DNA from 2 places in the Streptomyces sp. NBC_00178 genome. Region 1 is predicted to be linked to the other one. Evidence: riboswitches for the same ligand, from Rfam matches in the RefSeq annotation. Region 1 holds a riboswitch; the other holds the start of a gene.
What was found. A riboswitch is a leader RNA that binds a small molecule or an ion and turns the genes downstream of it on or off. The one in region 1 is predicted to bind S-adenosylmethionine.
Positions count from the first base shown of each region.

Region 2: another riboswitch for S-adenosylmethionine. It lies ahead of OHT61_RS08870 (aminotransferase class V-fold PLP-dependent enzyme); the one in region 1 lies ahead of thrC (threonine synthase).

Region 1 is NZ_CP108143.1:4,135,439-4,140,051, forward strand. It holds gene OHT61_RS18020 (alpha,alpha-trehalose-phosphate synthase (UDP-forming)) at 1-1,298, opposite strand, end outside; gene OHT61_RS18025 (glucosyl-3-phosphoglycerate synthase) at 1,427-2,377, opposite strand; SAM riboswitch class I at 2,531-2,658, shown strand; gene thrC (threonine synthase) at 2,677-3,975, shown strand; gene OHT61_RS18035 (MoaD/ThiS family protein) at 4,005-4,280, shown strand.
Region 2 is NZ_CP108143.1:2,055,171-2,059,783, reverse strand. It holds gene qcrB (cytochrome bc1 complex cytochrome b subunit) at 1-428, shown strand, start outside; gene trpD (anthranilate phosphoribosyltransferase) at 552-1,616, shown strand; SAM riboswitch class IV at 1,703-1,820, shown strand; gene OHT61_RS08870 (aminotransferase class V-fold PLP-dependent enzyme) at 1,995-3,374, shown strand; gene OHT61_RS08865 (Lrp/AsnC family transcriptional regulator) at 3,444-3,725, opposite strand; gene OHT61_RS08860 (rhomboid family intramembrane serine protease) at 3,722-4,474, opposite strand.

The DNA of each region.
Region 1 (4,613 bases):
GAGCGCGCCGACCGCTCGTCGGACTCCATGGTCAGTGCCTCGTGCAGCGCCCGCGCCGTGGCCGACACGTCGTACGGGTTGACCACGACGGCGTCCTCGCCCAGTTCCTCGTAGGCGCCCGCCTCCCGGGAGAGGACCAGCGCGCAGCCGTCGTCGGAGACGACGGGGACCTCCTTGGCGACCAGGTTCATGCCGTCGCGGATCGGGTTGACGAGGGCGACGTCGGCCAGCCGGTACGCGGCGAGCGAGCGGGCGAAGTCGTCGTCGACGTGGAGCAGGACCGGCGTCCAGCCCTCCGTGCCGAAGTCCGCGTTGATCGCGTCGGCGACCCGCTGGACCTCGGCCGTGTAGTCCCGGTACACCGCGAGGTCCTGCCGCGAGGGGTAGGCGAAGGCGATGTGCACCACCCGCTCGCGCCACTCGGGGCGCTCCTCCAGCAGGGCCCGGTAGGCGTGGAGCCCGCGGACGATGTTCTTGGAGAGCTCGGTCCGGTCCACGCGCACGATGGTGCGCCGGCCCGCGCCCACCTGCTCCCGCAGCGTCTCCATGCGGTCGTCCACGTCCGACTCGCGGGAGCGGCGGCGCAGGAAGTCCGCGTCCGCCCCCAGTCCGTGCACACCGATCCGGGTGCGCCCGGTGCCGCCGAGGATCTCCGTGCAGCAGCCGATGAAGGCGTCCGCCCAGCGGCGCGTCAGGAAAGCGGCGCGGTCGGCGCCGAGGATGCCCTTGAGGAGCTGCTCGCCGATGTCGTCGGGCAGCAGGCGGAAGTAGTCGACGGGGGCCCAGGGGGTGTGCGAGAAGTGCCCGATCCGCAGGTCGGGGCGCAGCTCGCGGAGCATGCCGGGGACCAGCGAGAGGTGGTAGTCCTGCACGAGGACCGCGGCGCCCTCGCCCGCCTCCTCGGCCAGTGCCTCGGCGAAGGCCCGGTTGTACGCCTCGTAGGACGCCCACTGCCGGCGGAACTCCGCGTCGAAGACGGGCTCCACCGGCGTCTGGTAGATCATGTGGTGGACGAACCAGAGGACGGAGTTCGCGATGCCGTTGTAGGCGTCCTCGTGGACCCCGGCGTCGATGTCGAGCATGCGCACGCCGGGCTCGGACACGCCCCTGCGGACCGCCTCCCGGTCGCCGTCACCGAGAGCGGCGCACACCCACAGCTTGTCGTCGACGGCGCTGAGGCCGGAGACGAGCCCGCCGCCACCGCGCTTCGAGTCGAGCGTGCCGTCCTCCCGCAGGGCGTACGACACCGGGCCGCGGTTGGACGCGACGAGGACCTGGGCAGCGTGCTCGGAGACCATGTACCCGAACCTAGCCCGTGGGGGAAGGTGCCAAACGTGAGGAACGGCGGGAGATCCGGAGCGCGGAGGCGGTGGCCGGAAACCGCTGAGGGCTGTCCCGCAATCCCCGGCGGATCACGGGACAGCCCTCAGGCGGCGTTCCGGGAGGCGTACTCCGCGATCTCCCGCATCGGCGGCCGCTCCTCCGTGTCCACCGCGTGGGTGCGCGGGACGAATCCGCCGGGCCCCCGCTCGAACTGCGTGATCTCGGGGCGCACGAGCGGGCCCCGGGACAGCCTCAGCTGCGCCGTCCGGTAGATCGCCGCCGCCATCCGTCCGAGCGCCTGGCCGTCCTGGTGGCGGTGTCTGCGCACACCGACGTCGACCTGGGCCAGCGCGTCCAGGCCCACCGTGTGCAGGGCGTCGACCAGCAGGCCCAGCTCCACTCCGTAGCCGACCGGGAAGGGGAGCTGTTCCAGCAGGGAACGGCGCACCGCGTACTCGCCGCCCAGCGGCTGCACGAATCCGGCCAGCCGGGGCCAGTGGAGGTTGAGCAGCGGGCGGGCCACGAGTTCGGTGACGCGTCCGCCCTGGCCCGCGGCCTCGCCGAGCGGGCGGTCGTACATCGCCTTGACGAACTGCACCGAGGGGTCGGTCAGCAGGGGGCCGACGATGCCGGACACGAAACCGGCCGAGAAGTCCCTCAGGTCGGCGTCGACGAAGCAGACGATCTCGCCGCTCGTCACCAGCAGCGAGCGCCACAGGACCTCGCCCTTGCCGGGCAGGGCGGGTATCCGGGGGAGTACGGAGTCCCGGTGGACGACCCGGGCGCCCGCGCGGCGCGCGACCTCGGCCGTGGCGTCGGTGGAACCGGAGTCGATCACCACCAGCTCGTCGACGAGCCGGACCTTCTCCATCAGCTCGCGGCGGATCTCCGTGACGATGGCGCCGACCGTCGCCTCCTCGTTCAGCGCGGGCAGGACGACGCTCACGCGGGCGCGGCGCGGATCCCTCGCCCGCGCGGCCGTGAGGCGGTCGAGCGGGCGGTCGTCGGCCGACCAGGAACGCCTGGTCAGCCAGCGTTCCACCTCTTCCAGCACGGTCGATACTCCCTGTGTGTGATCCATCTCGCGGTTCGGACGACCCTCTCGGCCGACCGGTGCTTCGGTTACAGTCTTGAACAACGCGGATGGCCCTCGCATGTCGGGGTGGCTCCGCCGATAAACGCCCGGATCGCTGGTCCGGTGCCATAGCGCTCATCCAGAGGGACTGAGGGAACGGCCCGTTGAAGTCCCGGCAACCCTCCTGCCGACCGCGAGGTCACGGTGGGGAAGGTGCCAATTCCGTCTTGTGGCGAAATACGTCGCAAGGAAGATGAGGAGAAAGGGCCTCCGCCATCATGGCCGTGCAGACAGTTGCAGCAAACACCAATTCTTCCGCCGTGGATCTCGGTCCCGCCGCAGCGCTTTCCTGCCGCGAATGCGGTGAGCGTTTCGAACTCGGCCCCCTTTTCGCCTGCGCGTCCTGTTTCGGGCCGCTCGAAGTGGCGTACGACCTGCCGAGCGGCTCCCCCGAAGAGCTGAAGAAGCGCATCGCCGAGGGACCGGACAACATCTGGCGTTACGCGCCGCTGCTCCCCGTCCCCGCCGACGTCGCGGACAAGCCCAACATCAACCCCGGTTTCACGAAGCTCGTCAAGGCCGACAACCTCGCCCGCGAGCTGGGCGTGACCGGCGGCCTTTACGTCAAGGACGACTCCGGCAACCCGACGCACTCCTTCAAGGACCGTGTCGTCGCGATCGCCGTCGAGGCCGCCCGCGCCTTCGGCTTCACCACGCTCTCCTGCTCCTCCACCGGCAACCTCGCCGGTGCGGTCGGTGCCGCCGCGGCCCGCGCCGGTTTCCGCTCGTGCGTGTTCATCCCGCACGACCTGGAGCAGGGCAAGGTCGTCATGGCCGCGGTGTACGGCGGCGAGCTGGTCGGCATCGAGGGCAACTACGACGACGTCAACCGCTTCTGCTCGGAGCTCATCGGCGACCCGCTCGGTGAGGGCTGGGGCTTCGTCAACGTCAACCTGCGTCCGTACTACGGCGAGGGGTCCAAGACCCTGGCGTACGAGATCTGCGAGCAGCTCGGCTGGAAGCTGCCCGACCAGCTCGTCATCCCGATCGCGTCCGGTTCGCAGCTCACCAAGATCGACAAGGGTCTCCAGGAGCTGATCAAGCTCGGCCTCGTCGAGGACAAGCCGTACAAGATCTTCGGCGCCCAGGCCGAGGGCTGCTCCCCGGTCTCCACCGCCTTCAAGGCCGGCCACGACGTGGTGCGGCCGCAGAAGCCGAAGACGATCGCGAAGTCCCTGGCCATCGGGAACCCGGCCGACGGCCCGTACGTGCTGGACATCGCCCGCCGGACCGGCGGCGCGGTGGAGGACGTCGACGACGAGCAGATCGTGGACGCGATCAAGCTACTGGCCCGCACCGAGGGCATCTTCGCGGAGACCGCGGGCGGTGTGACGGTCGGCGTGACGAAGAAGCTGATCGAGGCCGGCCTGCTGGACCCGTCCCTGACCACCGTCGTCCTGAACACCGGTGACGGACTGAAGACGCTGGACGCGGTCGCCCCGACGACCGGCCTGTCGGCGACGATCCGGCCCAGCCTGGACGCGTTCCGCGACGCGGGCCTCGCCGCCGCCAACTGACCACCCGAGACCCGAAGGAAGGCACCGACATGAGCGTCAAGGTCCGCATCCCCACCATCCTCCGCACCTACACGGGCGGTCAGGCCGAGGTCCAGGCCGAGGGGGCGATCCTCTCCGAGGTCATCGCGTCGCTGGAGCAGAACCACCCGGGCATCGGCGCCCGCGTCCTGGACGACCAGGGCAAGCTGCGCCGCTTCGTCAACGTGTACGTCAACGACGACGACGTGCGCTTCGAGGGCGGCCTGGACGCGGTGACGCCGGACGGTGCCGGCGTCTCGATCATCCCGGCCGTCGCCGGAGGCTGATCCCCGGCACGGACGCGGACGGGGAGTGACGGCCCCGGCCGGGTGTCCGGCGACTCCGCAGCGTGAGCACGATGGCCCTCTCCGCAAGAGAAGCGGAGGGGGCCATTCTGCATGGTTGAGCGCGGTAGAGTTGGGGAAGTCCCCGCCGCTGCCCGTGCCGCCCGCATATGAGAATGCGCCCGGCCGCGACAAGAAGCAGCCAAAGTGCGTGAGTCTCTTGAGGCATAAGTGGCCTTTGCCTGGCCCGACTTGCCCAGGAATCCTCCTGTTCATACCTGTCCGGGTGTTCCCGCGCGCCCAGAATTCTCGTCCGATTGCCCTGTTGCAGAGGGC
Region 2 (4,613 bases), 2.1 Mb from region 1:
TCTGGGCGACCCACTTCCACCTGTCGCTGAACTCGATCAGCTGGTTCGTCCGGATCGCCTTCTTCGTCGGCCCGGTCCTGGCGTTCATCGTCACGAAGCGGATCTGCCTCGGCCTCCAGCGACGCGACAAGGAGAAGGTGCTGCACGGGCGCGAGTCCGGCACCATCAAGCGCCTGCCGCACGGTGAGTTCGTCGAGATCCACGAGCCGCTCGGCCCGGGGCAGCTGCACACGCTCACCGCGCATGAGCAGTACAAGCCGGTCGAGATCGGCCCGACGGTCGACGAGAACGGCGTCGAGCGCAAGCCGTCCGTACTGCAGAAGGTGCGGGCGAGCCTCAGCAAGGGCTACTTCGGTGAGGACAGTCAGATCGCCAAGCCCACCGCCGAGGAGTACAAGGAGATCACGAGCGGCCACGGCCACCACTGATCACCTCAGCTGAACGCCACAGCGAGAGCCCCGTCCATCCGGTGGACGGGGCTCTTCGCTGCCTCCGGGCTGGATAGGGTGGGAGACATCCTTGTACCGGCTGTGGACTCCCAGGAGCGGACCATGAACGTGGCGACCCAGGACGGCGGCGACAACACGGCGGCCCGCACCTGGCCGGGCGTGCTGACCCCTCTCCTGCGGGGCGAGGACCTCGGCGCCGACGACACGGCCTGGGCCATGAACCGCATCATGAGCGGTGAGGCCACGGACGCGCAGATCGCCGGGTTCGCGGTCGCGCTGCGGGCCAAGGGCGAGACGGTCGACGAGGTGACCGGACTGGTCCGCGCCATGTACGAGCACGCCCACACCATCGAGGTGCCCGGCCGCACGGTCGACATCGTGGGGACCGGCGGCGACATGGCCAAGACGGTCAACATCTCCACCATGTCCGCCATCGTCGTCGCGGGGACGGGGGCCAAGGTCGTCAAGCACGGCAACCGCGCCTCCTCCTCGGCCAGCGGGGCCTCCGACGTGCTGGAGAAGCTCGGCGTCAACCTCGAACTCACCCCGCAGCGGGTCGTCTCCGTCGCGGAGGAGGCCGGCATCACCTTCTGCTTCGCCGTGAAGTTCCACCCCGCCCTGCGGTACGCGGCCAAGGCCCGCAAGGAGCTGGGGACCCAGACCACCTTCAACATCCTGGGTCCGCTCACCAATCCGGCACGGGTGCGTTCCCAGGCCATCGGCGTCGCCGACCCGAAGATGGCGCCCATCGTGGCGGGTGTGCTGGCGGACCGGGGCAACTCCGCGCTGGTCTTCCGCGGTGACGACGGCCTGGACGAGCTGACGACCACCGCCACCTCCCGGGTGTGGACCGTGCGCGACGGCACGGTCCGCGAGGAGCCCTTCGACCCGCGCGACGTCGGTCTCCAGCTGGTCCCCGTCGAGGCCCTGCGGGGCGCCGACGCGTCGTACAACGCCGATGTCGCCCGCCGGCTGCTCGACGGGGAGACCGGGCCCGTGCGCGAGGCCGTGCTCCTCAACTCCGCGGCAGCGCTGGTCGCGCTGGACCCGGGTGCGGGCACGCTGCAGGAGCAGCTGGCGGCCGGGATCGCGCGCGCCGCGGAGTCCATCGACTCGGGCGGGGCCAAGCGCGCGCTGGAGCGCTGGGTGTCCGCCAGCAACGCCTGAGAGGCGCACGGTGTGAGAGCGGGGCGCAGTCCGGATCGCGGACTGCGCCCTTGCGCGTCGCCAGGGGTGTGGCAAGATGCTGGGCAGGTCATGAGTGACAGCGACTACGGCCCCGGCCCGCTGTCCGGCAACCCTCCGTCCGTGGCGGGGTGCCCCGGGTGAAGACCAGGCCGCAGTCAGCGAGGTCTGCGGCAAGCGCGGACCCCTCGGCATCGCTGGATGCCACCCCTTGGGGTCCTGGTCCCAGGGAGCCTTCTGTGAGCAAGCGAATGCGATAGGGCGCGAAGCCCTCCTCCGCACACCCTTTTCCTCCTTCCTCTCCGCGCTGCCGCGTACCGCCGGCGCGAGGATGTCGCCTGCCTCTTACGGGAGTTCGCCATGTCTGTACCCACCGCTGCCGCCGACCAGACCATTTGTGCCCCGCTGCCCGTTCTGGGCGCGGATGTCACCGTTCCGCTCGTCACCGGCGGGGACGTCACGTACGCCGCCCTCGACTACGCCGCCAGCGCCCCCGCCCTCCAGCGGGTGTGGGACGACGTGGCCGCCTACGCCCCGTACTACGGCAGCGTCCACCGCGGTGCCGGATACCTCTCGCAGCTCTCCACCGACCTGTTCGAGACGAGCCGGGCCACCGTCGCGGAGTTCCTGGGCTGCCGCGCCGACGACCAGGTGGTCTTCACCCGCTCGACGACCGACTCGCTCAACCTGCTGGCCGCCGCGCTGCCCGCCGGCTGCGAGGTGTTCGTGTTCGAGACCGAGCACCACGCCTCGCTGCTGCCCTGGCGGGACGCCCGGGTGACCTACCTCGACGCCCCGCGCACCCCGGACCAGGCCGTCGCCACGCTCGAGCGGGCCCTGGCCGCCCGCGACCCCTACGGCCCGGCCCTGGTCTGCGTCACGGGTGCCTCCAACGTCACCGGCGAGCTGTGGCCGGTGAAGGAACTGGCGGCTGCCGCCCACGCCCACGGGGCCCGGATCGTCCTCGACGCCGCGCAGCTGGCGCCCCATCACCCGGTGGACATCGCGGAGCTGGACGTCGACTGGGTCGCCTTCTCGGGCCACAAGCTGTACGCCCCGTTCGGCTCGGGCGTGCTCGCCGGCCGGGCCGACTGGCTGCGGGACGCCGAGCCCTACCTCGCCGGGGGCGGCGCCTCCCGCAAGGTGGCGCGGCGCACCGACGGGGGAGTGGACGTCGAGTGGCACACCACCGCGGCCCGCCACGAGGCCGGATCGCCCAACGTCATCGGCGTCTACTCCATCGCCGCCGCCTGCAAGGCCCTGACCGAGGCGGGCTTCGACCGGCTGGTCGAGCGCGAGCAGCAGCTCGTCACCCGGGTGCGGGAGGGGCTGGCCGGAGTCCCCGAGGTGAAGGTGCTCTCGCTGTTCGGCGACGACGCCCCGAGGGTCGGCGTCATCTCCTTCGTGGTCGAGGGCTGGAACAGCTCGCACTTCGCCGCCGCGCTCTCCGCGGAGTACGGCATCGGGGTGCGCGACGGACTGTTCTGCGCCCACCCGCTGGTGCGCACCCTGCTGGGCAGCGAGCCGCAGGACCCGGGTGAGTGCGGCGCCCCCGAGGCCGCTCCGGGGGAGAGGTCGCTCAACGCCATCCGGGTGAGTTTCGGGGCCGGGACGCCGGACGAGCACATCGAGCGGTTCCTGGGCGCGGTCCGGGAGCTCGTGAGCTCGGGCGCCCGCTGGGCCTACCGGACCGAGGACGGCCGCTGCGTCCCGGACCGGGGCGCCTTTGTCCAGGTCTGATCCGTCCGTGGGCGGAACCGGCCGGGACGGGAGCGTCTCCCCGTCCCGGCCGGAGCCGTCCGCCGCGCCTCAGGCGTCGAGGCCGATGGCGAAAGCCGCCTCGAGGTCGTGCTGCGAGTAGGTGCGGAAGGCCACGTGGGTGTCGGTCCCCTCGACTCCCGGGATCTTGCTGATCCGGCCCGGGATGACGTCGGCGAGGTCGTCGTGCCTGGCGACCCGGACCATGGCGATCAGGTCGTACGTGCCGGTGACCGAGAAGACCTCGCTGACGCTGTCCAGCGAGGCGATGGCCTCGGCGATCTCGGGGATCCGGTCCACGCTGGTCTTGATGAGAACGATCGCGGTGATCACGGCTGGCTTTCTCCCTCGGTGGCCGTGGCTGGTGGCTTCACTCTAGTACCACCCCGATAACGCCCCCAGGCGTACAGGAACCCGGCGGCGAAGCCCGCCACATGGGCGAGGTAGGCCACCCCCGGCCCGCTTCCCGCGCCCTGGGCCGCGAGCCACTGGAGCACGAACCAGAACACGAGCACGATCCACGCGGGGAAGCGCAGCGGCAGGAAGAAGAGGAACGGGAACAGGCTGGTGACGCGGGCCCGGGGGAAGAGGTAGAGGAAGGCGCCCAGCACGGCGGAGATCGCCCCCGACGCCCCGACCAGCGTCTGGTCCGAGCCCGCGTGCACGACCGCGTAGGCCACCAGGGCGAAATAGCCGCACGCGACGTAGAAGAAGACGAACTCGGTGCGCCCCATGCGTTCCTCGGCCATGGCGCCGAACACGTAGAGGAAGAGCATGTTGCCGAGCAGGTGCAGCCAGCTGCCGTGGACGAAGAGCGCGGTCAGCGGGGTCAGGGCCGCGTGGGCGGAGCCGTCCAGGAGTTCGCTGGGGATCACGCCCCACCGCTCGAAGTACCCCGCCTGCGCGGCGAGGAGCGCGTCGCCCTCGCCGTGGGTGGGGTTGAACCCGGAGAGCGGGCTGATCAGGAACACCGCACAGCACAGCGCCATCAGTCCGTACGTGACCGGGGCGCCGCCCGCGCCGGCCGCCGCGCCGAGCTCCCGGGCCCGCTTCCGCCAGTCGCCTTCCCGCAGATCGATCACGTACAGAGCATGACGCACACGGTGAGAACGGGACAGACCGCCTCGCCGTGCCGGCGGGGATGCGCGAGGCCGTAGGGTTGCCGCAGGACTTCCGCAGTTCGACGGCGCACCGCGAGACCGAAGACCTGGGCACGCACGA